2 regions of the Pseudocolwellia antarctica genome follow, and region 2 is predicted to be linked to the other one. Evidence: riboswitches for the same ligand, from Rfam matches in the RefSeq annotation. Region 2 holds a riboswitch; the other holds the start of a gene.
The links. Region 2 has a riboswitch for cobalamin ahead of ACPUVN_RS19505 (TonB-dependent receptor domain-containing protein). Riboswitches for the same ligand answer to the same signal wherever they lie in the genome.
Positions count from the first base shown of each region.

Region 1 (24,006 bases), 1.5 Mb from region 2:
AGGTTTCTGGTTTGTGCGATAAAAGTAATAATCGAATAGCGTCAATGCGTTCAACGTCGTTTTCAACTTTGAAAAAGTGCTGAGCGATGGTTTGTTCTGTATGCTCGCTTTTCGCTTCTACCATTTCTGGGTTGTTCATTATCTTGTTAGAGATAGCTTGAATTTGCTTTGGAAAGGTAGCACTAAATAATAGTGTTTGGCGCTCGTCAGGTATTCTACTAATTATGGCGTCAAGTGATGCTTGAAAGCCCATATCTAGCATTCTATCTGCTTCATCTAATATTAAGGTATCAACATCATTAAGGGTTAAAGTCCCGCGTCCTAAATGATCTTCAATTCGGCCAGGTGTTCCCACAATAATATGTGCGCCATGTTCTAAAGACCCAACTTGTGGACCAAAAGGAACACCACCACATAAAGTTAATATTTTAATATTGTGAATGGTTCTGGCGAGTTTTCTTAATTCTTTAGCAACTTGGTCGGCAAGCTCTCGAGTAGGGCAAAGCACAACGGTTTGAATACGAAATCGTTTAACATTAAGTTTGTTAAGTAAACCTAAACCAAAAGCTGCTGTTTTACCTGAACCCGTTTTACCTTGGCCGATAAGATCTTTACCTAAAAGTATATGAGGTAAGCTTTGTGCTTGGATCTCGGTCATTTCTTCATAACCAAGGGATGTGAGGTTATGAAGAAGGTCAGGATTTAAATTTAAAGATGAAAAAGCTTTAGCAGTCAATGGTTGGATCTCGTAGTAAATATATGACGGCTATTTTACATGGTTTAGCTTAGTTTTGTCAGTGTTTTGTCTGCCTTTCACCTGATTGGTATACACAGCTATTTAAGTTATTGAGCTTTATCGTTTTCTGTAAACCACTTTGCAATAGTTTGCGCTAATATTTCAGGCTGTTCTAATGGCAACATATGACCTGTATTCGCGACTATTTCTAGGGTTTTATTGGTAGATGTTGTTTGGTTAAGTTGGTTTTGAATGCGGTCTATTTTTACTAAGCAGTCGGTATCGCCTATACAAAATGTTAACGGGCATTTTAACTCAACTAATTGAGGCAGTAAGTTGGCTCTGCGAGTTGTTACGTTAAGTTGATGTAAAAGTACGTCTACACCCATGGTTTTATCCATCGCACGAATGGTTTCTTTTATTTGTTCGTTATTGTGCGCACATGGATCAAGTAAATGATTAATACGTTTGTCTGGAACACCCGTATAGCCATTCGCTTTAATAAATTGGATGGTTCTTGCTCTCTCTTTACTTTCTTTTTCTGGTAAGGCGCTAGACATATTAGAAACGAGTAGAAGATTAGATACTTTTTGTGGAAATTCAATCGCGATTTCTGAAGCAAAATAACCACCTAAAGAGAATCCAACAAGGGCACTATTATCATCAAGCTGGGCGGCTAAGTGCTCTGCGATCTCGCTGATAGTTTCTAAAGAAGGGATGGTTAAATTAATAAATTCAACCTTATTGCCTAACCAAGGAGAGAGTGATTGCCAAACGTTCGTCCATAAACGTTCATCACACATGGTACCAGGGATAAAATAAATCTTTTGTTTTGAAGCGGACATAAAATAAATCGGTAAATTTTAGCTATAGTGTAATAAAGATAATATCTTATTTTTATCCGAGGATCCTTTATCTTTGCATTGCTTTTATAGATGCTAATTGATAAATATAAAGAAGACATTCATTTCAACGTATTGAGTATATTTTCTATGGTAGTAAGCAGATGAAAATAACAAGTAAGAATGATTTAGATAACTTTGGCAAACTAAACGTTTTAGTTATTGATGATAATCGACTAATACATGATTTTTTAAAGCATATTCTTTTTAATATCGGCTTTAAGGCGGTTAGGTGTGCTGAGAATGCTTATCATGGCTTACGACTCTGCGAAGAAACAAGCTTTCAAGTTATTATTTGCTCTTTTAATGTTAAAAGCGATAAAGATGGGTTTCATCTATTAGAAGAGTTGAAGTTCAAAGGCTATGTAAACAAAACTACCATTCTTATTTTTCTGAGTACGGAAACGAACGAATCACTTGTTAATTCTATTGTAGAACTTCAACCTGACGACTTTTGGGTTAAACCTTTATTACCTAAAACTGTGATTGAGCGCATCAAATACACGTTAGATATTAAAAAACACTTATATACATTATATAAAGCTATTGCGGAAGGAGAGCATTCAAAAGTTATTTATTATGCCGAGCGATTCTTATTAGATAATAGCCTAGTAAAATATCATCCGAATATTCAGCGCATGAAAGGTGAGGCTTTAATTAACTTACTTGAATATAAGGCAGCCGAAGTTTTTTTCAAAGAACTACAATCACAATATGGCTACGCTTGGGTGTCTTTGGGATATGTAAAAGCCTTATTGAAGCAAAATAAGATGGATGACATACAAGATTTACTTAATACCTTAGTTAATCAACCTGATACTCGTTTTGCTATGCATGATTTGTTAGCGCAATATTATATGGAGCAAAAAGACTATGAACTTGCTTACGAAGAAATAATAAAAGCCACCAAGTTAGCCCCTCGAAATATAGAACGAAATAGAAAGTCATGGGATCTCGCTCGACTAAATCATGATCATTTTGGACAATATATAGCAACAAAAAACATTGCCATTAATGCCAAAAACTCTATTCACGACTCGCCAGTATTACTGCTTAATGTTATTCGCTCAGGTATCGATCTCGCTTGTACTATTACAGATGAGTCGTCAAATAAAGTACTCGCTGAAACTGACAAGTTTATTAAGCAACTAGAGCATGATTATAAAGATGCTTCCTTATTTAAAGAGCAAATTATTATTGTGAAAGCGCGATTGCATAATGTAAGGAATGAGAAAAACAGAGCGGAAAGGTTAATTGAAACAAATATCTCGTTAAGACCTTCTGAATGTGTAGAAGATAATTTAGATAAGGTAAAAGTTTTTCACGAACTTGGTATGAGGGAAGAAGCCTTTTCTTTATTAAAAGCCGTTAAAAACCAAGTAGCAGGTGACTCTTTAACAAGTGAAGTGTTGAGTCAGTATGTAGAACAAGAAATTGATGAGCGTTCAGAAATCAACTTCACTCCTAAACAACTTAATAGTATGGCTGTCGAGTTTTTCCAGAAGAACAAGTTATTGCCTGCGCTTAACTCTGTTTTACAGGCATTAACACTCGCGCCAAGAAATATTAAGCTCTTATTTAGTTTGCTAAAAATACTCATTGTAATGAAGCAAAGAGATGAAATAAATACAGAACAAATAGTATTGGCTGAAGGTGCTATTGAAAAGTTAGAAAAAGCTAACCTTGATGATCAAAAGTTACAGGTGTTTATAGGGTTAAAAGTTCGCTGGGAACCTGAGAAAATTAACTAACAAAAACATCTATCTACGATATGCTTACTAAATATCGCTATAGTTACTTCCTTGTATGTTAAAAAAAGGTTAAAATCAGGTTAAGTTTAAAGCATCTGTGTTCAATCGTTTTACAGTAGTGCTACATTTTTCTTACCGTTCTCAGGGAATGCCAGAACATGTCTATTATTTATAAAACAAGAACTCAACTTGTTGTAGAAACTATTCGAGAAAAGATACTCAGTGGCTCAATAAAGGCAGGACAGCCTTTACGCCAAGCCGCATTGGCAACTGAGCTGAATGTGAGTCGAATTCCTATTCGTGAAGCATTGTTACAGCTCGAAGCAGAAGGTTTAGTCGCTTTTGAAGCACATAAAGGTGCTACAGCTACAGAGCTTAATGTTAGCCAAGTTGATGAATTATTTGAATTAAGAGCGATGTTAGAATCGGAATTACTTGCTTCATCTATCCCCAACCTATCTTATGAAAAACTTGAAGAAGCAACCGCCATTTTAAAGCAACTTGATCGTGCTTTAGGAACAGAAAATGCTGCCAATAAATGGAGTGAACTAAACTCTAAATACCATAACTGCTTGTATTCAGGTTCTGACAAACCTCAAACATTAGACTTGGTTAATACCTTAAATAAGAATGCTGACCGTTATATTCGTATGCATTTATTATGGGCGGGTGGCATATCTAAAGCAGAATCTGAACATAATGAAATTCTTGCTCACTGTAAAAATAAAGATATTGATAAAGCGACTGCTGTTTTAAGAAAGCATATTTTAGGTTCAAGAGATGAAATAAAGTCATTTTTACTTGAGCGTGAATTAGCTAACGCTTAACTTTTTTTGCAACAAAATTGTTTATATAATAAGCCAGATAAATTAATAATTTTTATCTGGCTTTTATTTTTTAGAGTGTCTAAAAAGCAGTCATTTATTGACATCTTTCTATATGGTCTATACTATTCCCGCCGCTTAAGCCCTTTGTAATTAATGTGTTACATGAATACTTCTCTTCGTAGATCTTACTTTGATAACTTAAATGATTTCGTTTGATATTTAACGTCAAGAATTTTCAATGAGGATTCTTTTCTTGAAAGGGTCGTAGATTCTAATGTGCTATAGTTGAATGAGTACGTTTTAATCATTTGTTTTTTGGTCAATTGCGTTAAGGTTTTATGTGAGTATGCAATTAGAGTTTTTTGATGTTCCTAGTCCCTGTGTTGGAATTTGTCAGTCAAATGATAAAGGCCAATGCTTAGGCTGTTTTCGAACTCGAGTTGAGCGTCAAACTTGGACGAATGTGAACTCTGATGAAAAACAAAAGATAATTAAGCGCGCTCTACAGCGGAAAAAACGTATAGAAAAGAAAGAAACCAGTAAAGTAACGATTGAAACTGAAACTGAAAGTGCGGAAACTAAGATAATTCAGCCCTCTTTATTAGATCCACCGAGTAAAAAGACCTTAGATACCTCAACAGATTTCGATTTTGACGATTTTGAGCTGTAAATAGGTTGCTAGAGAAACTAATTCGCTATATGATGTGCCCTCTTTTTAGAGGACTGATGTTTATATAGTTTTATAGTAAACAATCAGTAAAGTCTTAAAAAAGTAAATTTTGCCCCGATAGCTCAGTTGGTAGAGCAGAGGATTGAAAATCCTCGTGTCCCTGGTTCAAATCCGGGTCGGGGCACCATACAGCACTATATGAAAAGCCTGCATTTATGCAGGCTTTTTTTATGGAAAAATATAAGTAATCTAAGTTTAATACCCAACGGATTAATTTATTGCTCACTTAGCGAGAATTTAAAGGCTTAGAGGCACAGGTTCATAGTTCCAGACTGAACCTAAGCACCTACATCCATGTAGGCGAGGCATTGATTGAAGAGAATGGTTATTCTCGGTAACTGCTCCTGCGTTACCCTAATGTCCTACATCCATGTAGGAACCTTGTCAAAATCAATAACGCGGCATATGAGCCTTTAAATTCTCGCCCTTCGGGAGCTCATTAGCAAACTGATAACATCACAAAATTAAAAAAATATAGAATAACTATGTTTAATCAATTTTGCTTGTTCTAAGCTTGCTAATGTAGCTCTAAGTTGCTCAATAAATTAATCCGTTTGGTATAACTAACCAGGGCTCTGTTAAACTGAGTTTAGTTACCATAGGTTTAGTTAGCTTATGTTTAGCTCTCGGCTGATTCTTCATCTTCAATGAATTTATAAAAAATACTATGAACAGCTTCATACTCGTTAGTGAGCGAGATGACGATTTGTTCTACTTCCTTGAAATTTATCTTTTCAGGTTCAGTTAAAATAAGCTTTTCAATTTTCTTGGTAAGTGTGTGCATCTTATTTGCGGACAGATTACCTGCAGCGCCTTTTATACCATGAGTTATGGCTATTAAGTCTTCAATGCTTTTCTCTTTTGTTGACGTTTTCAAATTCTCAATATTTGTAGGCATATCTTCTAAGAACAAAGAGATGAGTTTATTTAATAACTTTTCATTACCTTTTACCCGTTTTAGCGCTGACTTTTGATCCCAAGTTATATTGGCTTTATTGAATGCTGTTACTTTTGCTTGAGAGGTTATGTTTTCGTTTGTTGCAACTAAAGCCTCTTGTTTAATAAAGTTTTGGGTCGATAATCCATTTTTGGTTAACAGCCAATAGTGCAGCTTTTTAAGTAATAAGTTGGGCTCAATAGGTTTACTTAAATAATCATTCATTCCTACACGAATACAATTTTCTTTATCGCCTTCCATGGCATTCGCTGTCATGGCTATTATGGTGATATTTTTGTTCTCTTCTTTGGCTTGGCTAGCTCTGATAGCTTTTGTCGCTTCGTAACCATCCATTTCTGGCATTTGGCAGTCCATAAGCACAAGTGAATAAGGCGTTGTATTTGACGCTTCCTTAATCTTCTCTAGTGCTTCTAACCCATTAACTGCAATATCAGCCTTGAGATTAAACTCTTTTAAAATGCCTAAAGCGACATGCTGATTAATTCTATTATCTTCAACAATTAATAAGCGAGTAGTATTCGGCCAAGTATATTGATTATTGAGGGCATCTTTTAATTCGGTTTTTTTAACAGGAGATTCTATCGGTTGTGTATTGGTTTTGTTTTGAAAGACAGTATCCAGCGCATAAAATAAATCACGAGTCGTAACGGGCTTAATGAACGTTTGACTAGCCACGCCTTCTTTAACTATTTGATAATCGTTAGCTGAAGCAATAGGGGTCATCATTACAATATTAATATCATCAAATTGCTGTTTTAATTTACTTGTAAGTTTATTGTCTTCTTGCTTGCAGACTTTGGTATCAACAAGTAAAAGATCAAACATCCTACCTTGATGTTTTAAAGCGAAATTTTGACAGCAATCCAATGCTTGCTTCACGGAATCTGCTTGATAAATAGTCGCTCCCCATAAGGAAAGTTGATCATCAATTACTTCTCTATTGGTTAAGTTATTATCAACAATTAAAATATGTAGAGGAGTAATATCAAACTTAGGAAGCACTTTAGTTGAGCGCATGCTCGGCATTATTTCTATGGTGAAATTGAACTGACTACCTTCGTCTAACTGACTGATGGCGTGAATATCCCCATTCATTAATATGCAAAGCTTTTTGGTTATGGCTAAGCCTAAGCCCGTGCCGCCAAACTTTCTGGTGGTAGATTTATCCACTTGAGTGAATTGATCAAAAAGTAGTTCTAATTTGTCTTTAGGTATCCCCATTCCTGTATCTCTTACCGAGCACGAGAAAATGAGTTTGTCGTTAGCGCCTTCGGAAGTAGAGGCACTGATCAGTATTTCCCCTGATGTTGTGAACTTCACTGCATTGGAAACAAGGTTAGTTAGTATTTGACGTATTCTGCCTGAATCACCTCGTACCATAGAGTGTTCAATGTTTTTTATATCGAGTATGAGTTCAACGCCTTTGTTTTGAGCATTTAAGGCGATTGATTCAGAAAAGCTGCCTAGCATATCTCTTAAATCGAAATCGATTAATTCTAATTCAAGTTTGCCAGCTTCTACTTTTGAGAAGTCTAAAATATCATTAATAATAACCAGTAACGATTCGGCACTTGATTGAGCAAGTTTGGCTTTTTCTATCTGATCTTTCGTTAATTCACTGCTAAGTAATAAACCTAGCATACCTAAAACTCCGTTCATCGGTGTTCTAATTTCATGACTCATACTTGCTAAAAATTCGCTTTTTAAATTACTGTTTTGTTGAGCAATAGATGACGCTTTTTTAAGAAGGTGATGGGCATTATTTTGGGTTATAGCTGCAGAGAACAGATCGCTTATTTCATTAATGATAAATAAACTTTCTTGGTAGTGTTCTAACTCATCAGGTGAGCTGAAAATAATAAAGCCTAATACGCTGTTATTAGTACCTAAGTTAAAGATTGGTGTTAGGTAATGAAAGCTTACGTCATTAATCTCTTCTACAAATAATTTTTGAGGATTTATGATACCTATTTTTTCGATGTTCTGGCTTTCGATACTTATGTTTTCAACATATCGCGCAGCTAAGGATTTTAATTTAGCTTCTTCATTAGAGGTGAGTTTAGTTTGGCTGTAACAATTCAAGAAGTCGTGCTTTTCAGGAAAATACTCAGTTTCATTTTCGAAAATTAATACCGTTGAAAAGTTTACATCTTGTAAGTTTATTAATTGTAAAACTGAAGTAAGTGCTTTAATTATTCGATCTTCAAAAGGTGCTTGTGCTGACAGTGCGCTGGTAACATTCAGTTTTATTTGAATAAGCTCGTGGTTCGTTTCTAATTGTTTTTCATGTGATTGTCTTATTTTTAGCATTTCGTTGAATGAGTTGAAAAGCTGGCTAATTTCTCTCGATGATTGCTGTACTTTTATATGCGCTATATTGCCTTTAGCGAAATTCTCACTCGCTTTTGCTAATAAGGCGATTGGGTTTGTAAAACGTTTAGCCACTAAAATAGAAACTATCAAAACTACAGCTATAGTAAATAAGATCGAAACGACTAAGGTGTTTAGCATCACCGAAGAGGCTGACAACACATCATATTCATCTTTAGTGCTGATCAAGCCCCAATGAACATTTCCGATACGGATAGTAGAGTGGATATGGATAACATCTTCTTTATTATCTGAATGGATTTCTTCTATGTTTGTGGTGTTATTCGGGGTATTAAAAGTTTGCAGCCAATCGGTAACGCAAGTATTTGATATTTTTTCACCTAACACACCACTTATATTATTGTGCAAAGGAGTGCGTAGGCGAGTGTCTTTGCCAACCATATAATGCAGCACAGGACTATGTTCATCGATATTTTCTTTGAATGCTTTGAATAATCGATCTAAAGAAAGCTCAATGGCAATGGCACCTATTATCTCTTGCTGATCACTAAGTATGGGTGACGTAATAAAAGCAGTTAGGCGTTTATCTTCAGTTAAATCTCTTTCTAAGTCAGAAAATTGGGTCTCTTTAGTTGATAAGCTTTCTTTTGCTGATTGAGCAAATTTTGTTGTCGCTAGCTTGTCTGTAAAAATGTTATCGCCAGCATTTTCTTTATTAATAAGTGTAAAAAGAATATTGCCTTTTTCATCCATTAAATACACATCGTAAATATATTTTGAGGCTTCTTTGAAAGCGACTAAGTCTTTTTGATAGGCATGAGTAACTTGTTGCCATTGTTGATTACCCACATAGCTTTTAGTCGGCAGCTTACTTTCACGTTGGCTTTGCTTTAGTTCGGACAAAAGTTGAATATTTGTAGGGAATTTCGCTTGTGCTTTTACATCTCTATATCGATCATCAAACCAGTCGGTAATATACAACTGAATGAGCTCCGATGATTGAATGAGTTCTTTCTCTGCTTGAATAGTCAGAATGTTTTTTGATTGGTAGTAATTGAAAATTGAATTGAGGGTTAAAGGCAGTAAAGAAATAATTAAAAACCATATAGATAGACTAACGCGTAGAGAGCGCTTTTTGTTTTCACTTCGAGGAATGTCTTCCATGTTTTACACCTAATAAAATGGTTCTAATATAAGTTTTATGTTTATCTTGAAAAGGGAACGCTTAGGTAAATAATCGTATTTTTTTGTTACTTAAGTATTTAACCTGAACTCTGGATAATGAATTTTGTAATCTATTGATTCATATAACTTAAAATAAGACGATATGATTTCACTAAAAATTATCATTTACTTTTCTCCTAATGTTGGGATTTAGCCCGTATAACAAGACGGTTTTATGTACTAATAGCTAGCTATTAGTAATAAAATCACAGTTTTGTTATTCCCGATAAAAACTAAGTACCTGCATCCATGCATCCATGCAGGCGACGCAGATAGACGGTTAAATAACAATATTAGGCATAATTGCTTATCCAGCTTTCAGGTTATTTAGTGTAAAACTACATAAAGTCTTCTGTATTGTAATAAAGTGGCTTCATAGCACCACAGTATGTGAGCTTATAGTGTATCTCGTTTTCTTCAGGTACAGGTGACGATGCGGTAAAGTTGGTCATACAGTTAATGTTATCTGACAGATAAATTAGATGTTCATAACTCGGTGGCTTTTGGATTTGATGGATCAGAATTCGTTGATTGTTTTTAACCTTAACTACGTCATATTTTTGTCTGTTATTTGATTCTTCTAAATCATCTAATACTTTTATAAAAAGCTGCTCATCAAATGATATTTTCATACTTGAAAAAGTTAACAATCCACCTTTTTTATAATGGCCCATGTAGATATCTGCTTTAACTTCAAAAGACTCGCCACGTATTAAACGCTGTAAATTGAAAGCTTCTGGTTTAATGGTAACTAAGTCAGCATCTTTTACTAATTGCAGTAATGAAAGGTGGTCTATGTTTAATTTATAGAGAATTTGCACATTTTTAGGTGGCTCTAAATCCAACATATATGAGGCGTATACACTTGGCCCCTTGTTGAATAACTTCATGCCATGAATCCCCATGTACTTAGGATCTAAAGGAGGAAGTGCTTTAGGCTCTTCTGCTATAACCAAGTGAGAAACTGAAAGTAGAATAAAAGATAAGATGAAAGATACAATTGTTGAACGCATAAATTCTAATAGCTAAAGAAACACTATTTTTAATATTAGCAGCTTTCTAAATAAAGGAGAGGAGGATCCTAAAATAGTTGAAATAAATGTTATTTATTAAAAGAGTAATTATTGTTTTTCTTCATTTGAAAAAGGTCTTTCATGAATTTAAAGGCTTTAAAAATAATCGAATGAGTATTAGTTTTTAAAGCCTTTTATATCTTTTGGACTTACCTGTTTAATCAGTTTTATGGTCAAGGTAATAGCTTCTTGAGTTATCTATGCTGATGCATAAACTTTCTAGCTCTTCTAATAATCTTGATGTCATTCGATGTAATTTGTCTGAGTTTGGCATTATCAACTGTTTATGCTTTGAAGCAGGGATCTCTTCCCACTGAAACCAGTTAACGGCGTTAGGATTGGGTTCGCCAGCAGACATGGGCTGAATGATTAATTGTGGCTTAGCAATAACAACTTGCTCTAAACCAATTTGTGGGTAATCCATAATACTTTTAACGAATGGGTTAGTTGCACCACAAACATTAAGGTGTTGCTGAGGCCAAGCGTTACTACTTATGGTGGTTAAAGGATTTGACCAAAGCTCGTAAAAGACTGAAATAGGGCTCTTATTTGCAAAAGTTTTACGTAGTTCTAGTAGGTCTGTTTCATATTTTTTAGCTAATACTTCAGCACGTTCTTGAGTGCCTGTTAATTTACCTAATGAACGTAATTCTGCTGCAACATCGTCTAAATTTCGTGGGTCTGAATACACAACTTTGAGACCTAGTTTTTCAAGTCTTTCTAGATCATCAATCGGATTACCTGTTCGCCAAGCAATAATTAGATCAGGTTCGTAAGCGAGTATTTTTTCTATTTTTAATCGTGAATAGTTACCTATACGAGGCACATGGTTTGCTGCTTCAGGAAAGTCTGAATGATCGGTTGTTGCAATCACTCTTTCGCCAACACCTAAATTAAAAAGCATCTCGATTATATGAGGTGCTAAGGTAATAATACGTTGATGTTCAAAAGCTTTGTTAAGGTTAACGTTAACTTCTACTTTTTCAGCGTCATTAGCCGAAACTAACAGTGAGAATGCTGTTAGTAATACGCATGAAAAGGCTAATGTCGCTTGTTGTAATCTTCTCATAAAGTTACCAATCTATGCCTTTTTGTACACGAACACCGTTATCAAAAGCATGTTTAAGAGATTGAACTTCTGATACGGTATCAGCAGCTTCTATAATTTTTCTATGACAAGCTCTTCCTGTAATAACAACGTGTTGCATGGCGGGTCTATTTGCTAACACAGTTAATACTTCTTCTAAATCAATGTAACCATAAGTCACCATGTAGGTAAGTTCATCAAGTAATACGGTGTTAATGCTTTCATCACTAAGGAGTTTTTTAGCTTCAGACCAGGCGAGTTGTGCTGCTGTTGTGTCAGATTCTTTATTTTGTGTTTCCCAGGTAAATCCTGTTTTCATGGTGTGATGAATAACACCGTGCTGCTTTAATAAATTAAGCTCGCCACATTCCCATGTGCCTTTAATAAACTGAATAATACCTGCTTTTAAACCATGGCCGACGGAACGTGTAACCACACCAAAACCTGCGGTTGACTTACCTTTACCGTTACCTGTTATTACAAGTAATAAGCCTTTGTCTTCAGTTGCTGCAGCAATACGTTTATCTACATTTTCTTTGATTTTTTGCTGGCGCTTTTTATGATTTTCTTTTTTTTGATTATCATCAATCATACAATAATTCCTCTTATTCGAATGCTTTAGGTGTTTGGCTGATACAAGTTAAAGGTGTCGAGATAGTAATAACATTATTATGCACATTAACTTGCTTGTCGGAATGTTTATCTGAGCGCATTGAGATACTTTTAATTAGCGTAATACTACTGTTTTTAATGGTGAGCTGGCTAAATAGTGCTTTGTTAGTGTGATCAAGGTTGAGAATATAAGACAATATCATACGTATAACGCCACCATGGCAAACGAGTAATATATTTTTGCCTTGATGCTTCTCTAATAATTGCTCCCAAGCTTGAGCAACTCGTTGATAGAAATGTAATAATAATTCTGCTTCAGGTAAAGGGTGTTGTTCAGGTTCTTTCCAAAAGTTTTCTAACTTTTGCCAGTTTTTCTCGCTATGTTCCGAGTCTCTAATTTCATCGAAAGATATGCCATCTAACTCGCCAAAATACATTTCTTTGAAGTTATCAGCTCTCTCAATTGGTACGCTATTCAATTGTGCAAATTGTTCAGCCACTTTAAAACAACGTTGCAGAGGTGAACTGACTATTTGAGTAATATTATTACTGCCTAGGTTCTTCTGTAACAGGTTTAGTTCACTAACGATTTTACTGTTAATTTCATCTGTTACATCAATATCAGTATGGCCATATAAAGCGGGTAGCCCGTTTACCTTGCCATGACGTAATAAATATAAGGTGGTTTGTATTGATGAGTGCATCACATTTATGCCTGAAGATAAGGAGTAAAGCACGCAATAATCACCAGATAAATAAGTAGTTCACTAATTTGCTGGCAAGCACCTAAACAATCACCCGTATATCCGCCCAAACGTTTTATTAACCAAGACTTAAAAAGTGCTCTAAAGATAAAAAGTGTTAACGCGATAAATAAGAGGGTAGTTAAGGAAAAATAGATAACAGGAATAACACCAATAATAAATAAGAGTGTTAATTCAAACCGTGTTTGTTTGCTGGCTAATGGCTTACTTTTACTTGTGTCTATATCCGCTACATAAGGAAGATCGTATATTAAGCTGGCTGCTACTGCTCTAGATAAGCTATAGCCTAAGAATAACGAGGGAATTAACATACTTATTTCAACAAGTTCGATAAGTAATAATAGCTTTAATGCTAATGCCATGAAAAGTGTAACCGAACCGTAAGTACCTATGCGGCTGTCTTTCATTATGGTGAGGCGTTTTTCTAGTGTCATGCCTCCGCCAATGCCATCGGCCATATCTGCAAGTCCATCTTCATGAAAAGCGCCTGTGATCAGCAAGCTCATAATAATGAGTAAAGCGGCACTAATCGAGGCAGGAAACAACGGGGTAATAACAGTAAATAGTACACTGAGTATGCCAGCGATGAGCAGCCCGACTAAAGAGAAATAGCGTCCTGACTTATTAAGCAAGCTAGGGCTGTAATACATACTTTTTGGCGCAGGAATGCGCGTGAAAAAAGTTAACGATAAATAAAACAGGTTAAGCTGTCGTTTCAAATATCGTTTATATACATTTACTTTTGAAAGTGTCGGTTCGGTCAAATGATGACTCCAGCATCTTCAAAACTTGCCATGTTATTGTAAAAAGCCGCTGCAGCATTTAATAGAGGTAAAGCGAGTGCGGCGCCAGTGCCTTCGCCTAAACGTAAACCTAAATTCAATAAAGGTTTTGCTCTTAAATGAGCAAGTAATAGCTGGTGACCAAACTCGTTCGATTCATGAGAGAAAATCAAATAATCGCGAACATTGTCATTTATTCTACAAGCTAAAAGCGCTGCGCTACTTACGATGAAACCATCAACTAAAATACTTACACCTGCTTTTGCTGCAGCTAATATTGCTCCAGTCATTTGAACAATTTCAAACCCTCCGACTTCTTTTAATACGGTTAATGGCTCATTTGAGGAAAAACGTTTTAAGGCTTTTTCAATAAGGCTTTTCTTTTTAAATAATTGCTCTGCACTAATGCCTGAGCCAACGCCTACACATAAATCGACATCAGCAAAAATTAAACGCGAGGTTATCGCTGTTGCTGCACTTGTATTACCGATACCCATTTCGCCAAATATAAGCAAGTTTGTACCGTTTTCAATCAATGGAGCTACAACTTGCTCGCCATAACTTAGACCTAACTCAACTTGTTCGTTAGTCATGGCTGGCTGGTTTACAAAGTTTTTAGTGCCCGCGCCTAATCTCATATTGATTAAGTTAGGGAATGATTCTGTTATAGGTTCAACAATGCCTGCATCTACTACTTTTAAGTCAATGTTATTCACTGCACAAAAACAGTTAATTGCTGCTCCGCCCGCTAAAAAGTTTTGCACCATTTGTCGGGTAACGGAACTTGGTGCTATTGAAATTCCTTCTTCGCTAATACCATGTTCAGCTGCAAAAACAACAGCGACAGGTTTAGTAATAACAATATTAGAAACTAGTTTTCCAGCTTTATTACTTTGAATACTAGCCAGTTGTAATGCTATATCTTCAAGTTGTCCTAAAGATCCAATAGGTTTAGTTTTTTGATTAATCTTTTCTTTGATTTCCGTTTCAAATTTAATGTCTAGTGCATTTATTTCCATGTGTGATCTCGCTTACATTTTTCTCAATAGAGCTAAAAAGAATAAACTTCCCATAGCTGAGGTAATTACGCCGATAGGTATTTCCTGACCACCCAAGGCTGTACGAGCAACAACATCTACCCATACTAAAAAACAGCCGCCAACTAATCCTGCGGCTATAAATAATTTTGAACTAGTAATGCCAACAAAGGGCCTAACCATATGTGGGATCATTAAACCTATAAAGCTAATGCCACCGCAATAAGACACGATAACTGCAGTTATAGCTGCACATAAAACTAGTGTAATAATACGTAACCTTTCAACTTTTATGCCAAGGGTCCGAGCACTGTCATCACTGAGTAATAAAGCATCAAGCTGTCGACCTAATAATATGGCAATAATTGTGGCAATAATAATGACGGGGGAAATCCATAGAAGCGCCGTACTATCTGCTCTGGCTAAGCTTCCCATTAACCAAAAAATCACACGATTTGTTGAAAAAGCTTCTCCACTATAAAGAATAAAAGATGTTAAAGAGCTTAATAAGAAGGATACAGCTACACCAGCCAATAATAAATGCTCGATACGTCGCCAATTATTCTGGTAGAGCACAATGAGAATAATTCCTACAGCTAAAAGTGAACCTAAAAAGGAAGCTATAGGTAAAGTGATCAGTTGCACCGTTGTGGGGAGAAATTGAGTCAGTGTTGCTCCTAAGCCTGCACCCGAAACAATGCCGAAGAGGTAAGGATCTGCCAGCGGGTTTCGAGTTACATTTTGCATAAGCGCGCCAGCAATAGCTAAACCAAAACCTGCAATAAAGCCGAGTAATACTCTTGGAAAACGTATCTCCCACAAGATCGTGTCATAAATACTTTTTTCACAACTTTGGGTAATACATTGCCATACCGCTTTATGACCTAACTCAACAACACCGAATCCCATTGAAGCGATAAGTGAAAAAACAACTAAGCCAGAAATAAGTAATAAAGAGGTTTTAAAGGAGAGTTTTTTCATGAATGTAACCAAGCTGATTCATCATTCGCACTATTATTAATGCCTGAAAATGTAATTCGAGTACTTTGTGTGAAAGGATTTTTATCAATAGCACATTCAAGTTTGAATACTTCGGTAAGCTTTTCGGCAGTAAATACTGCTTCAGGTGTATCGTCGGCCACTAATTCTCCATTATTTAACATAACAATTCGATCACAATACTGGGCAGCCAAATTAAGATCGTGAATAGTGATCAATAAAGTAATATTTAACGTTTTAGCTAACATTAATATTTGATGTTGATAATACATATCGAGATGATTTGTTGGCTCATCCATAATCAGAATATCTGGCGCTTGCACAATCGCTCGGGCAATTAATACTCGTTGTTGCTCGCCACCAGATAAGGTATTAAATAACTGATGTTGTTTACTTATTAAATCTACTTTTACTAAAGCTTGCTCAATACTATGTCGGTCGGCACTGGTATTAATATCAAATAAGCCTTTATGGGGAATTAATCCCATCGATACAATATCGAGAACAGTTAAATTGAATGCAGATTCAGAATGCTGACTAACAACCGCTATTTTTTTAGCAATATCTTTTAAATTTAAAAGGTTAAGTGATTTACCGTTTAAATAAATATTACCTGAATAATTAGAACATTCGCCATAAAGACATTTAAGTAGAGACGTTTTTCCTGCGCCATTAGGACCAACTATCGCAACCGTTTCGCCTACTTTTATATTGAGATCAATATCATTAAGAATGTGTTTTTTATTCACAGACCAAGTCAGGCTATTCGCTTGTAAAACAAAAGAGGACATAAACGTCTAATTTAAAAAACCACAAGATTACAGAAAGCCTAATTTTATAAAGAATTTTGGCTGAAGAAATACATTATTAGAAACATAGAGGGGATGAAATAAAAGAGCATCGACTATAACAGAAGTGATGTTCTAGATTTTCGTGTTACCCGCACGGTTACTAAAACTATTAAGGCAGGTGTTCTGACTTAAGGGCTTGCTAAAAAACGTATCAAGCTCTCATTACAGTTGCGGGAACAGTTATGGAATTAAGCATATTTAAGTATATGTTGCACCATATTCCCCTTTAAGTTTATCGTAAATTAATATTGTTCTTAATTCACAAATAAAACACCTTAAAAGTAGGTAAATATTACCATAAATACTGGCTAATTAAATAAAGGATAAAGCTTTTAACGAAGGTTTTGTAAGTTTTTGATATAAATGGTTATTCCATCAGCGGATAACGCCTATTTGTTGCTTTATTTGAATTTAAAGCTATTCTATTAGATAGCTTAAATTATCTAGGATTGATATTTACATTATGTTTACAAATCTTTCATTTAAAAGAAAAATATGTTTTTTATTATTACTTCCGTTAATCAGTTTTTTATGGATGAGTGTTGTTTCTGTTAATAATTATTTTACGCTTAAAAATGAGATGGAAAAACTGACACAACTTACTGAACTGTCGGTAGTTTATAGTAGCCTAGTACATGAATTACAAAAAGAACGAGGATTAACTGCGGGCTTTATTGGTTCTAATGGCAAGTCATTTAAAACTCAGTTGGCAGCACAAAGAAAGCTGACCAATAGTGAACAAGATAAGCAGCAAAGCTTTTGGCAAAAAAACGATGAAACTACAAAAGTTATCGTTGAACTACATAACAGTATAAATAAGCAATTAAACCAGTTAAGTACTATTAGAAGAAGTATTGATGCTAAAACAGTGTCATTAAACGCAGCACTTTCATATTACACAAGCCTTAATGCAAAGCTATTAAGCGTGTCTAAAGTTATTAGTTTGTTGAGTACCGAAGCTAACATAACCAAAGAAATGATCGCCTATTATAACTTCTTACAAGGTAAAGAAAGAGCTGGAATCGAGCGAGCGGTTTTAAGTAATGTGTTTTCTATCGATAGCATATCTTCTCCATTATTGGTTCGTACCATTAATCTTATCTCAGAACAAAATACTTACTTCCAAAACTTTAAAGATTTATCAACAACTGAAAATACTCAGTTTTATTCGCAAGCAATGCAAAAGCCCGCAGCTATTGAAGTTGAACGACTTAGGCAAGTTGTTATTAAAAAGTCGGCAGAGGGTGAGTTTGGTATTGATGAAAGTTATTGGTTTGAGCAAGCAACAGGCAGAATCAAACAACTAAAAGAAGTTGAAAATACATTAGGTACATCTTTAATAGCGTTAACACATGAAATTAGAAGTGATGCGAATCAGTCGTTAATTTTATCTATTGTGAGTGTTCTCATTATAAGCTTGTTGGTTATTTTGATTAGTTTAGCTGTTATCAATGATTTGAATAATCGCATTAAAGATTTACTTAGCGTGTTAGGCAAAGTAAGAGAAGAAAACGATTTAACCGTTAGAGCTCAATATAACGATAAAAGTGAATTAGGCACTATTTCTAATGTGTTGAATTTAACTCTAGAAAAGTTTTCAAATACCTTATCTGAGATTTCTGGCTCAAGTATTTCTTTAGCATCAGAGGCTGAAGAAACTGCACAAACATGTGAATACAGCTTTAAAAATATTGAAGAGCAACAAGCAGAAATTGCTTTAGTCGCAACATCAATTGAAGAATTATCAGTCACCGTAAAAGAAGTGGCTATGAATACTAAAAGTGCGGTCGATGCAGCAAAAGACGCTGATAAAGGAGCCAACGCAGGATTAGATATCGTTAAAATATCTTATCGATCTATTGAAGCTCTAGCAGAAGACATTTCAGACTTATCAGTCAAAATAACCAGCTTGCATGAAAGTAGTTTAAACATTACTAATATTGTTGATGTGATCAAATCTGTAGCTGAACAAACTAACTTATTAGCGTTAAATGCGGCGATTGAAGCGGCAAGAGCAGGGGAGCAAGGGAGAGGATTTGCTGTGGTGGCTGATGAAGTTAGAACTTTAGCGCAACGTACGCAACAATCAACCAACGAGATTGAAAGTTTTATTAGTGAATTACAGGGTAATGCGAACTTAGCGTTTGGCGTGATTGAAAATAGTCAAAGTAAAGCTAATGATGCCGTTGTAAATTCAAAAAATGTAGAGCAGGTATTAAGTAATATTACGCAATCGGTTAACCATATATTCTCACTAACTGAGCAGGTAGCGACAGCTGCCGAGCAACAAGCGGTTGTGACTCAGGATGTAGCTAAAAGTGTAGTGAATATTGAAGACGCTTCATTAGGTTCAGTCACTGGTGCTAAGCAAATAGCAACTACAGCGCAACATCAGGCTCAATTAGCCGCATCATTACAAGATACTGTTAATTCATTTAAAGTCGGTTAGTTCTATATATAAGCCCAATTTATAAAACATCAGTATCTAAAACGTAAAGCTAACATACGCTATTAATCTTAATAACTTCAGCTCATGTAATTAGTATTAATAGCGTATTTTTTAAGCGTAAATATATGCCCATGCCTACTCACTTCTACCTGAGAGATAATACCCTCAGTTTTATGCACCTTAGCTTGAAGTATTGAAGGTGAAGACATCATTTTTCCTTGTTCAAAAATATAATTATCAGTATCAAAAACTTTGTGCTTAGTTAGATAACAAGCGAGAGCGCCACATGCACTTCCTGTTGCAGATTCTTCTGAAATACCAAATAAAGGGGCGAAATTTCTACAGCTGATAGTCGTATTTTCTTTGAGTTTGCGGTCAATATTATTGCGGGTCTTTTGAGGTAATTCAAACAGGTGGATACCAACGGCGTTATGTTCTTCACTAAAGCGAGATATGTTATCTAAATGAGGGATGATTGAATCTAAAGACTCAAACGGTACAGGAATAATAACATCTGCTAATCCCGTAGAAATAATTTCACAAGGTAAGTTCGTAGAAGAAAATAACGTTTCGGGAATATTCAGCAGATCAGCAACTTCCTTATTGTCGATTTCACCTAAATATTGAGGAAGCGTTTGTTCCATGCTGACTAAGCCATCTTCAGCAATGTTAACTTTTAGTTTACCTGCCTTAGTGTGTTGGCTATAAGTACGAGCTGTAATTATGTTCTTTTTAAAGAGTAAAGCAAAAACTGCTAAGGTGGCATGACCACAAAAATCGACTTCATTATTGGGTGTGAAAAAGCGGACATTAAAGTCACACTGATCATCGGATGAGACAAAAGCAGTTTCAGAGTATCCCACTTGTGTGGCAATATACTGCATTTGTTGAGTTGTTAGTTTGTCTGCATTTAAAACAACACCTGCAGGGTTACCACTTTTTTCGGGAGTTATATTGGGTGTGTTATAAACAAATGAATTAATGCAATAAACTATTATTTCTATCATTACGTACGAAAGCTCTATTTTTAAGGGAACTCCTCAAATAGACATCAGATGGTTAATATTTACAAGGGAAGTTTACTGAATGAGAACAACATTACCCGTTCTACTTTTATTTATATCCGCGTTTACAGCAAATTTTGTTTGGGCTAATGATGAGGTTGCCAATATAGAAAATTGCCATCTTGACGGCATTCGCTCTCAAGTTACTTGCGGTACTTTACTGGTACCTGAAAATTATCAAAAGCCTGAAGGTAAAAAGATTTCAATTAACTTTGCTGTATTACCTGCGATAGATAACTCTCAAGATAAAGAAGCTTTGATGTTTTTAGCTGGCGGTCCTGGGCAAGCTGCCGTTGAACTTGCAGCACACATTATTAATGGCTTTGCAGAAATAAGAAAAACCCGCGACATAATATTGGTAGATCAACGCGGCACAGGTTTATCACAACCTATGTTATGCGATGAAGAAAAAACAGATCAGTTTTATAGTGTGATCCCTGAAGATTATGCGGAACAAGACGTTATTGATTGTGTAGAACAATTCAAAGAAAGCCATGAACTTAGCCAATACAACAGTGAAAATGCAATACGTGATTTTGATGCAGTAAGAAAAGCTTTAGGTCATAAGCAAGTGCATTTATATGGCGCTTCTTATGGGACTCGTGCTGCACTGGTTTATATGCGTCTATTTCCTGATTCAATTAAAAGTGTTGTGCTTGATAGTGTAGGTCCTATAGAAATTCCTATCGGCTTATTTGGCGCAAGTTCAGCTCGATCGTTTAACTTATTATTAGAACATTGTTTAAATGATGAAAGCTGTAACAAAGCCTATCCAAACTTAAGAGAAGAGTTTGATACCGTCGTAAAGCGTTTATCTAAAAATACAGTGTCATTAGCGATTAATCACCCAAGACTAGGCACCAAAACAGATTTTAACCTGAGCCATTTAAAGTTTATTAATAACATCTTTAAACAACTTTATAGTATGGAAACTCGCAGTTTAGTGCCTTTAATTATCCATCAAGCTTTTTTAGAAAACTACCAACCGTTAATTGGCCTTATTGCTACTAGTGATGGTGGTATGAACATGTACGTTGGCCTAACCTTTAATATCGTATGTAATGAAGATATACCAAGAGTTACTCAAAGCATGTTAACTCAAGACAGCGACAATGATTTTGGCAGAGGCAGTACCCAAACGGTTTACCAATCAGCTTGTAAAGTGTGGCCTAAATATGAAGTAGAATCGGCTTTTTATCAGCCTGTGGTTGCTAATATTCCTACCTTAATTCTTTCAGGTGATTTAGATCCTGTAACCCCACCGAGTAATGGTGAAATATCAGCAGGTACTTTAACTAATAGTCATCACATTATTTCAAAAAGCAATGCTCACATTGTTGCTTCTACGCCATGTAGTGTCGGTATGGTTAATGAGTTTTTAGGGCATTTAAATCCTAAAGATGTTGATTCATCTTGTTTAGCAGAATTACCTAGCGAGTCATTCATGACAAGTTTAAACGGCAGTATATAAGGCGATTGTTATGATTGAAGTTAATAATTTACATAAGTCTTTTTTACGAACTAAAAAGCAACAGGTTAAAGCCCTTAATGGTTTATCTTTTACAGCAAAAGATGGCGAGATCACTGGTATTTTAGGACCAAATGGCGCAGGTAAAACTACTTGCTTGCGTACACTTTATGGCTTGTTAAAAGCCGATTCAGGCTCAGCGATTATTGATGGTATTCAAGTAAGCCAGTCACCAATTGAAGCGCGAGCCAAATTAGGTATATTCCCTGATAAGTTTGGTTTGTATGAACGCTTAACGGCTTACGAACAAATTGACTATTTTGCCAGTATCCATGGTTTACAAGGCGCAGCTAAACACAAAGCTATTGAAGTGATTATTCAAGAATTAGAGATGGAAGAACTTGCTCACCGTAAAACCCAAGGTTTTTCTCAAGGTCAACGAATGAAGGTGACTTTAGCGCAAGCTTTAGTACATCAACCTCAAAACTTTGTATTGGATGAACCAACGCGTGGCTTAGATGTTATGAGTACGCGGGTATTGCGAAATCATTTAGCTAAGTTTAGAGATAAAGGTCACTGTATTTTGTTTTCATCTCACGTTATGCAAGAGGTTGCGGCTTTATGCGATCGCGTCATTATAGTGGCAAACGGTAAACTTGCGGCTCAAGGTACACCTCAGGAACTATGTGACTTGGCAGGTGAAAAATTATTAGAAGATGCCTTCGTTAAATTGATTGGTTCTGACGAAGGAGTTGCTGCATGATCCAGTTTAAGGCGTTATTAACAAAAGAATTTAAAGAAGCTTTTAGAGATAGGCGCGCACTTATGGTGGCCATGACCATGGCGATGTTAGCACCTGTTATGATTTTAGTATTGTCGAAAACCATGATCAAAGAGATGGTGGAAACCCCACCTGTATATTTAAATGTAACAGGCGAAAGTTTTGCGCCTAAGTTAATGACTCAGCTTAAACAAAATAATATTTTTTCATTAACAGACGCCCCTGAAAATTTAAAGGATCTTTGGCAAGAGCGTAATATTGAATTAATGATCCCTGATGATTTTGTTGAAAATATGCAAGAAGGGCGAGTGATCACTATTACTTTACGAGCTGATTTTAGCGAGAAAGCATTAAACTCACCCATTCGTCGTGTTAAAAATGAGATCAGCCTTTATGGTCAAAGTATTGGAGCCAAGCGTCTTATAGTTCGTGGTATTGATCCTCGTCTTTTAAGACCTATCAATATTAACGACCAAGATACTTCTCAACCGAATAGTAATGCGATGTTCATTTCATTAATGTTAGGTTTATACGTATTAATGGCGGCCTTTATGTCGGGTCTTTCTGTAGCTATTGATTCAAGTGCTGGCGAGCGTGAACGAAACGTATTAGAAATGTTGCTATGTCAGCCTGTTAGCACATTCAAAATAGTATTAGCTAAGTTGTGTTGTGCCAGTACTATTTCAATAATAGGTGTAACCTTAACCTTGGTATTAACGTCTTTCTCGGTGAGTTTTGTTGATTTAACTAAGATAGGAGCCACCTTTAACTTAGATATTTATATGGTTTTATTCTTAATTCTACTCTTATTACCTATCAGCTTTTTTGCCTCAGCTTTACAGTTGTTCGTATCTTTTCAAGCTAAAAGCTTTAAAGAAGCGCAGTCAACAGTGAGTATGATCATTATGTTACCCGCGATGATCCCTGTGGCTTTAATGTTTATTGATGATAAACCTGCATGGTTAGATTGGTTACCTGTTTCAGGTCAGTCACTACTCATGGACGATTTATTTAAAGGTTTAGCGATCAACTGGGCGGCTTTTGCTGGAACCGCTATTGTAACTATAGGTATAACAGCGGTTTTAGTGACTGTACTTTCTTTACGTTTAAAATCAGAGAAAGTAGTTTTAGCGCTAAGCTAGGGTTAACTTAGATTATTCTTATAGCGCAACCATGCACTATGCAAGGCTATATTTCTGAATTTTTTCAGTGCTATAGCCTTAATGTTATATTTTACTCTGTACAACACACTGAAACCTCCTTTAAACATTAATTGACTAAATAACCTGAGATCGGCTTAATATATTCTTCTCTAACAGCTACTTTTACTTGCTTCATCGTTAAATTTACTTGCAATAGGCTAGCTATTGACGCGAAATTTGCCTTGAAGAAAGAAAAACTATCAAGCTAGAGTCTGTTGATCTTTCAGGGTTAAATTTTATTAGTCATAATTTCAATGAATTGAAAACATCTTAAATCAAGTTCAGGTTAAGTAGTCAGTATATTATTCGTTGTATTGTTTCATTGTTCGTATTATATTCAGCTTATTGTTTGAATGTAGGTGTTTCTGTATTTTTATC
Region 1 covers NZ_CP187926.1:3,032,714-3,056,719, reverse strand. The annotation lists gene dbpA (ATP-dependent RNA helicase DbpA) at 1-736, opposite strand, end outside; gene ACPUVN_RS13190 (alpha/beta fold hydrolase) at 844-1,581, opposite strand; gene ACPUVN_RS13185 (response regulator) at 1,743-3,389, shown strand; gene ACPUVN_RS13180 (GntR family transcriptional regulator) at 3,548-4,216, shown strand; gene ACPUVN_RS13175 (DUF1289 domain-containing protein) at 4,563-4,886, shown strand; tRNA gene ACPUVN_RS13170 (tRNA-Phe) at 4,998-5,073, shown strand; gene ACPUVN_RS13165 (response regulator) at 5,566-9,399, opposite strand; gene ACPUVN_RS13160 (hypothetical protein) at 9,798-10,472, opposite strand; gene ACPUVN_RS13155 (cobalamin-binding protein) at 10,690-11,601, opposite strand; gene cobO (cob(I)yrinic acid a,c-diamide adenosyltransferase) at 11,606-12,211, opposite strand; gene ACPUVN_RS13145 (histidine phosphatase family protein) at 12,225-12,935, opposite strand; gene ACPUVN_RS13140 (adenosylcobinamide-GDP ribazoletransferase) at 12,941-13,759, opposite strand; gene cobT (nicotinate-nucleotide--dimethylbenzimidazole phosphoribosyltransferase) at 13,756-14,796, opposite strand; gene ACPUVN_RS13130 (FecCD family ABC transporter permease) at 14,809-15,795, opposite strand; gene ACPUVN_RS13125 (ABC transporter ATP-binding protein) at 15,792-16,604, opposite strand; cobalamin riboswitch at 16,761-16,957, opposite strand; gene ACPUVN_RS13120 (methyl-accepting chemotaxis protein) at 17,128-19,113, shown strand; gene ACPUVN_RS13115 (PhzF family phenazine biosynthesis protein) at 19,191-20,120, opposite strand; gene ACPUVN_RS13110 (alpha/beta hydrolase) at 20,200-21,648, shown strand; gene ACPUVN_RS13105 (ATP-binding cassette domain-containing protein) at 21,659-22,408, shown strand; gene ACPUVN_RS13100 (ABC transporter permease) at 22,405-23,568, shown strand.
Region 1: it holds a riboswitch for cobalamin, as region 2 does, so the genes downstream of both, ACPUVN_RS13125 (ABC transporter ATP-binding protein) here and ACPUVN_RS19505 (TonB-dependent receptor domain-containing protein) in region 2, are expected to answer to the same signal.

Region 2 (7,414 bases):
GGGCATTGCATTCTTATTGATTGCCTCACGTTATGGCTGACTAACTGTTTGTGCCAACATGATTTAGCTTATTTCGAGCAAGAAAAACAGCAACTTTTAACGTCTCTTATCAATAGCCAAAAACACCCAAATATCCATATTATTTTAGTCAGTAACGAAGTAGGGCACGGCATAGTGCCTATGGGCAATTTATCGCGTGAGTTTGTTGATCAATCAGGCTGGTTACATCAAGCTGTAGCTGAAGTGGCTGATAAAGTTGATTTTGTTATGGCAGGCTTACCCCTTTCATTAAAATCTGTTACTTCTGTGCAAACAGAACCTTCACGAGGTGAAATTTAATGAAAACCATCATGATACAAGGCACAACGTCTGATGCTGGTAAAAGTACGCTAGTAGCGGGTTTGTGCAGAGCTTTGGTTAATCAAGGTCATAAAGTTGCGCCATTTAAGCCGCAAAATATGGCGCTTAATAGCGCAGTAACTAAAGACGGTGGCGAAATTGGTCGAGCACAAGCTCTGCAAGCCATCGCGGCAAAAGTAGAAGCACGCATCGATTTTAATCCTATTTTATTAAAGCCTAATAGTGATACTGGCGCACAAGTTATTGTGCATGGTAAAGCGATTTCAAATATGGAAGCAGATAAATATCACGACTATAAAAAAGTTGCGATGCAAGCAGTGCTTGAGTCTCATCAACGCCTTGCCAATGAATTTGAGATCCTTGTGGTTGAAGGCGCAGGCAGTCCAGCTGAAATTAACTTACGCGCCCATGACTTAGCGAATATGGGGTATGCCGAAGCGGTAGATTGCCCTGTACTCATTGTCGCTGATATTGATAAAGGCGGTGTTTTTGCGCATTTAGTAGGAACCTTAGCGTTGTTATCTGAGTCGGAACAAGCGCGCGTTAAAGGTTTTATCATCAACCGTTTTAGAGGTGATATTAAACTGCTTGAATCAGGCTTAACTTGGCTAGAAGAACGCACAGGAAAACCTGTTTTAGGTGTTTTACCTTATCTACACGATTTAGCTTTAGACGCAGAAGATGCTGTGGCTTTAGACAATAAAGTGAGTCAAGCCAAGGTGAAGATCCTCGTTCCTCTATTGCCACATATGAGTAACCACACTGACTTTGACCCTTTACGCTTACAACCTAATATTGATCTGCAATACATCAAAATAGGTCAGTCACTTCAAGGTGCAGACTTAATTATTATTCCGGGTAGTAAAAACGTAACCTCCGATCTTAAATTTTTAAAAGAGCAGGGCTGGCAACAAGAGATAAACCAACATCTTCGTTATGGCGGCAAAGTAATGGGTATTTGTGGTGGTTATCAAATGCTAGGTAAGAAGATATTCGATCCACTGCATATTGAATCAAAGGTTGATGAAATAGAGGGGTTAGGTTTACTCGACTTTACAACTGAATTGACGCAAGAAAAGACTTTGACGCAAGTTACTGGGATAATGCACTTAGATGGGCAAGCATGTGAATTAAAAGGTTATGAAATTCATTGTGGTGTTTCTACAGGTAAGGCTTTAGAGCAACCTTTATTGCATATTAATCACAATAATCAAATAAAAGCCGATGGTTGCATATCAGATGATAAGCAAATAATTGCGACCTATTTACATGGCTTTTTTGATTGCCCAGAGCCAACTCAACAAATACTTGATTGGTTAGGTGTTAAAAACTTAGAGCAACCCGTTATTGATATAAACCAACATCGAGAAGTGCAATTAGAGCGCTTAGCTGATGTATGTGTAGAGCATTTAGCGTTAAACAAAATTCAAAAGATTATTGAACAAGGTGTTGATACAAAACCTGTTCAGTAATGTACGGATAAAACTTAGACACGACAATAATTTAGTTGCATATAAAGCGACTTAATATGTTGTCATTACATAATGAATTTAAGGAAAGAGGATGCAAACTCCTCACTGCCCCCGCAACGGTATATGCATAATAAAATGCATGAGTCCGACCGCTTAAATTTATTTAATAAAGTCGTGCAAACACGACTATCAAATGATGCGGAGGGCATCATTAATGAGGCAAACATGAATACTAAACATATGAATCAAATGAACCCAAAAAATAACTTTAAAAAATCAGCACTTTTATTAGCGATGTCAGCTGTTTTCTCTATGCCTGCTATGGCGATAGAAGAAACTAACAATGCTAGCGCTGAAGAAAAAGTTGAACGTATGACAATTACGGCGACTCGCTCAGCGTTAAACATTGACGATGCATTAACAAGCCAAGTTGTTATTACTCGTGCGGATATTGATGTAATTAATCCTATTTCAGTTTTAGATTTATTATCAACATTACCGAGTGTAGATGTTACGAATAATGGTGGTAGAGGCCAAACATCATCGATTTTCTTACGTGGTAACAACTCTGATCATACGCTTGTTGTAATTGATGGTATTCGTGTAAGTTCAGCAACTCTAGGTAGCACAAGCTTTAACAGTATTTCACCTGAAATGATTGAACGTATTGAAATTGTTCAAGGACCTCGTGCTTCTTTATGGGGAGCTGATGCCATTGGTGGTGTTATACAAATCTTTACTCGCCAATTAGAAGGTGGTGAACACTTTGCTGGCGTAAGTATTGGTAGTGATTCATACCGTAAGTTTAAAGCGGGTATTGGCTTAAAACATGGCGACGGACAAACAACTGTAAGTGTTAGTAATGAACGTACTGATGGTTTTGATGTAAGAGATACAACAAGTGAAGCTGATGCAGATGATGATGGTTATGATTTCACTTCTATTGCGATTCGTGGTCAACAAAAAATAAATGAAGACTTTAGCTTAGATTGGTTACTTTCAAGTGATCAAGGTGAAAATGATTCTGACGGCTTTTACGACGGCGCAGATATTGACCGACATGCTTGGTTAGTTCGTGGTAGCTATGCAAGCCAGATCAATGATGTAAAAAACTATACAGTAGTTAGTGTAGGGCAAAGTAGAGATAGTGTTGATAGTTTAAGTGGATTTGATTCACAAGGGATTATTGAGACACGCCGTGATCAATTTTCACTTATCAATAATAGCCAATTTACTGAAAACTTCCAAATGAATGTAGGTGCGGATTTTTATCAAGATGACATATCTAAAAGCACATTAATATTTGAAGATGAAAAACGTAATGTGACTGGTGTGTTTGCTCATGGTTTATATACAAGTAACAAATGGACATTCGAAGGCTCTGTACGAAATGACGAAGTACAAGGTGTAGATTCAGAAGTTACTTATAACTTAGGTACAGGTTACACCATTAGTGATGACAGTAGAATTGTGCTAAATCATGGTACAGGTTTCAAAGTTCCTTCATTTAACGATCTATATTACCCTGGATTTGGTACACCAACGTTAAATTCTGAGCGTTCAGAAACAACAGAGCTATTTCTTGAAACTCGTTTAGGTGCAGTTGATACGCGCGTTAACTTTTATTATTCAAAAATTGACGAATTAATTGGAAGAAACGCTGAAGGTAATGCAGGTAACTTTGATGAAGTTATTATTAAAGGTGCTGAGTTAAACTTTAATCTTGTTGCTACGGGTGGAACACATGATCTGAACTTATCTTATACAGATGCTGAAGATCAACAAACTGATGAGCAGTTAATACGCCGTGCAAAAGAGAAGTTTAACTACAAGTTTACTACTTCAATTAACGTTGCTGATTTGTATGCCGAATATAAATTTGTAGGCAGTAGAGAAGATAGTGTTTATCTACAAGATAATGTTGAATTAGGTGCATACCAATTAATCAATTTAGGCTTGAATGCTCCGTTGTCTAAAAACTTAGTTTTAAATGCTCGAGTAACTAACTTACTTGATAAAGAATACCAAACAGCGAACACATACTTTACTCAAGGTCGTGCGCTTTATGTTGGTATTACTTACCAAAACTTTTAATAGCTATTTATTTTGTTAGAACAGCTTATTAGCTAAGCCTGATAAAGAAGTTAGTTATGTAAGTCTTTTAGCTGCATAAAATAAGACTTAGGGTCTGTTGAACTTTCGAGATTATTTTTACAGCAAGGTGTTTGGTATTTAGACAAGGCAGAGTCTGTGACGTGTAGCTAGCTACTCGAACAGACGATAACGCCCTGTCTATCCAAAGTTAGGAATTTCAAACACATGCTGCCCTTTGGGTTCATTTAAAACAAATTTACTTATTGCTGTTCGCTTTTTTAATAGAATAACTATTAGACAAAGCTCACATCGCGATTAAATCCGTTTTGAATTGAATAAAATTTAACCCTGAAAGATCAACAGACCTTGATTAAAACCCCAAAAGGTCATTCTTTTGGGGTTTTGTTTTTTTATATTAAATAAATTAAAAAAAGAGTAGAAAAGGCTTTACAATGCAAATGAGAATGATTATTATTTAGTTGTCGGTTAGGGAGGAGTCCACTACTACTTTTTCTTAATCGGTATCGAATTACCTCTGGCTTTAGGTTACAGGACGCGTAAGGCCGGAGACCCCCATATTCGATGTCGTATTGTCACACTCTCTCTTTGGCTATTACCTATTTTTTAGTTAATAGCCTTTTTTTTGCCTAAAATTTAGCTTTATGCTGAATGTGAGTTGTTCTTAAATACACGCTTGTAATATCTTTGCCAGTTTAATGAGTTGTTGCTGCGTTGGAATGCCAAAACGTAACTTGTCTTTTTCATCTGTTAAGCGCACATAAACGGCTTGTTGGCATAATAGGGTATATAAACTTTCAGCATTAATATTTGATGCTTCATTAAAGCTAAGTGTTAAGAATAGATCAGTACCTTTAATCTCTGAAATAATATTGTTACCTAAGTATTGCCACAATAATTTTTCTAACTCATTTCTTAATATGTTTAATGTTTGTTTTTGCTGTTGATGCCAGTCGCTGTCATGAAGTGCATGAAGAGCAATAAGCTGCGCAGGGCCATTGACTTGCCAAGGACCTAAATGTTCATTAAAAGCTTCACACCATGATTGATTAGCCACTAGAAAACCAATGCGAATACCCGCTAAACCAAAGAATTTTCCGAACGAGCGAAAAACTAACGTATTGCTATTGGCAACTTGTGAACAAATTGAGTTATTCGTTGGTATAACATCCATAAAAGCTTCATCTACAACGAGTAAGCCGTTAAGGTTTTCAATCACTTTTTGGTAGGTGAGTAATGTTTCGTTAGTAAACAATAAACCTGTTGGATTGTTTGGATTAATAATAACAAGCACGCTGTTTGCTTGTATGTCATCAATGACTGGAAGTTCATCTAAGTAAAAGTGCAAACTATAACCAGCATTACGCCAAGCTTGAGCATGTTCTTTGTAACCATATTGAGGTAAATAAACATGGTGAGCACAATGAGCTGGATCTTTGTTATCTAAAGTTAGCGTATTTTGTTTCTTCTGCCATAGCTCGGGCAGCGCTTTAATTATTGCTTGGCTACCATTGGTTACGATTAAGTGTTCGCATTGATAATAGTGTTTAGCAGCAGTTAACAAGTCATTATTTTGTTGCGGGAGATCTTGCCAAATATTCAAAGGAATATCAGGAATAGGGTAGCTCAAAGGAGCAATACCTGTAGAGAGATCAAGCCATTGCTCAGCAGGAGTTTGATATTTCTGGGCTATTTGTTGTAATTGCCCGCCATGAATTAGCGCCATGTTTTGATCTCAGTTGTATATAAGGATTAACGTAAACGAATTATGATAAGAAATTAGCTAGAAAACTTGTTATCAATATAGCCACATAAAAGTTAACAACATAACAATCAACGTCAGTAAGATAGCTGCACGTTTTACAAGTAATACGCTGTTAGGAATATCTTCAATTTCTATTTTATTGCCACAGCCTAAAGTAACCGATTCTACTAATTTTCCATGATATGAAGCACTACCACCAAGTTTTATATTCATCACAGTTGCGCCTGCAGCCATTACCCATCCGCCATTGTGGCTTTTATATTGGTTACCTTGTGATGCTGAATTTTTTAACGCCTTGGTAAAGACCTTAAAGGTTTTACTTTGCATTGCATAAAGTAACGTACAAACTTTAGCGCTGAAAAAACCAAGTAAATCATCGAGTCGGGCACTGGCAAATCCAAAAGAATTAAACTGCAGTGTTCGGTAGCCCCACATGGCATCTAAGGTATTCGCAAAACGGTGAAAAATAACTAAAGGTGCGCCACCAATAATAAAATATATCATCGAAGCTATAACGGAGTCATGACCGTTTTCTAACATAGACTCAACCGTCGCTCGCGACATTTCATCGGGTGTTAATGTACTCGTTTCTCTACTCACTAAATAGCCAGTGAAGTGCCTAGCTTCAGTTAAATTATTCACGTTTAGTGGCTTATAAACTTGCATTGCATGTTGATGTAAACTGTTAAGTCCAATAGCTAAATACAGTACGCTGGCATCACAGAGTATCTGCCAGTACCAGACTAAATCATTAAGATAAAAGAAGTACAGTAAGGGCAGAGGTAACACTAATAATGCCCATGAAAGGGCACCTAAAGCTGCATTCTTATTATTGAAAACTAGCACTTGGGAATTGTTGTCTGCTTTACTTTGGGTGTAAATATTTAGTCGCTTTTCACATTGCTGAGCTAACCAGCCAAAGCCAACAAGGTAATGGTATTGACGCGCTTCACCTAAGAACTTATCAAGAAGCAGAGCAAGTAGAAGTGTTAAGCCAATTGAACATGAAGGAAGATAGATAAGTAGCCATGAAATAAAGTCGTTTGCTAACAATATTTTCTCCTCCTTTTCTTTGTTGTTAATGAATAATTCATGGGTTGAATATAATAGCTAAGCTAAATCTATTTGGATGATAGTCGTTAACTTATATAGCGTTAACTTAGATTAAAATATTCAGTGTTATGGTCGTAAGTTAAGTGGGTAACACAACCATTTTTAAATAATTCATAAGCATTATGATCTGAACGTTCACCTAACAAGGCTAAAAAGCAGCGCAGGGCTTCACCATGAAAAATAACCAAAATATTTTGTGATTCATGCGTTTGTACTATTTCTTCAAGAGCATTATAAATTCGTTGCCCGCAGATTATCGCACTTTCTCCACCTTTAGGCGTAAGTTCAGTGAATTTGTATAGTAATTCAATGTAGTTGTTGTCGTGTGACAAGGTTTCTATTTTCTCGCCCTGCCAGTTTCCTAAATGTCTTTCGGTAAGGTCTTTAGTGGTTTTTACGTCAATATTAAGTAAGCTTTTGCAAATTTCAGCACTGTGTTTTGCTCTACCAAGATCGGATGAAAAAATGATATCTATTTTTTTATCTAAAACTTGTTGTGCTATTTGTGCGGATTGTTGCTTACCTAACTCAGTTAAATGACTATCAAGTTGTCCTTGAAAACGTTGGACTTTATTCCACTGTGTTTCTCCAT
Region 2 covers NZ_CP187926.1:4,496,979-4,504,392, forward strand. The annotation lists gene cobU (bifunctional adenosylcobinamide kinase/adenosylcobinamide-phosphate guanylyltransferase) at 1-339, shown strand, start outside; gene ACPUVN_RS19500 (cobyric acid synthase) at 339-1,832, shown strand; adenosylcobalamin-variant (AdoCbl-variant) riboswitch at 1,898-1,995, shown strand; gene ACPUVN_RS19505 (TonB-dependent receptor domain-containing protein) at 2,058-3,926, shown strand; gene cobD (threonine-phosphate decarboxylase CobD) at 4,609-5,670, opposite strand; gene ACPUVN_RS19515 (cobalamin biosynthesis protein CobD/CbiB) at 5,743-6,762, opposite strand; gene ACPUVN_RS19520 (histidine phosphatase family protein) at 6,864-7,414, opposite strand, start outside.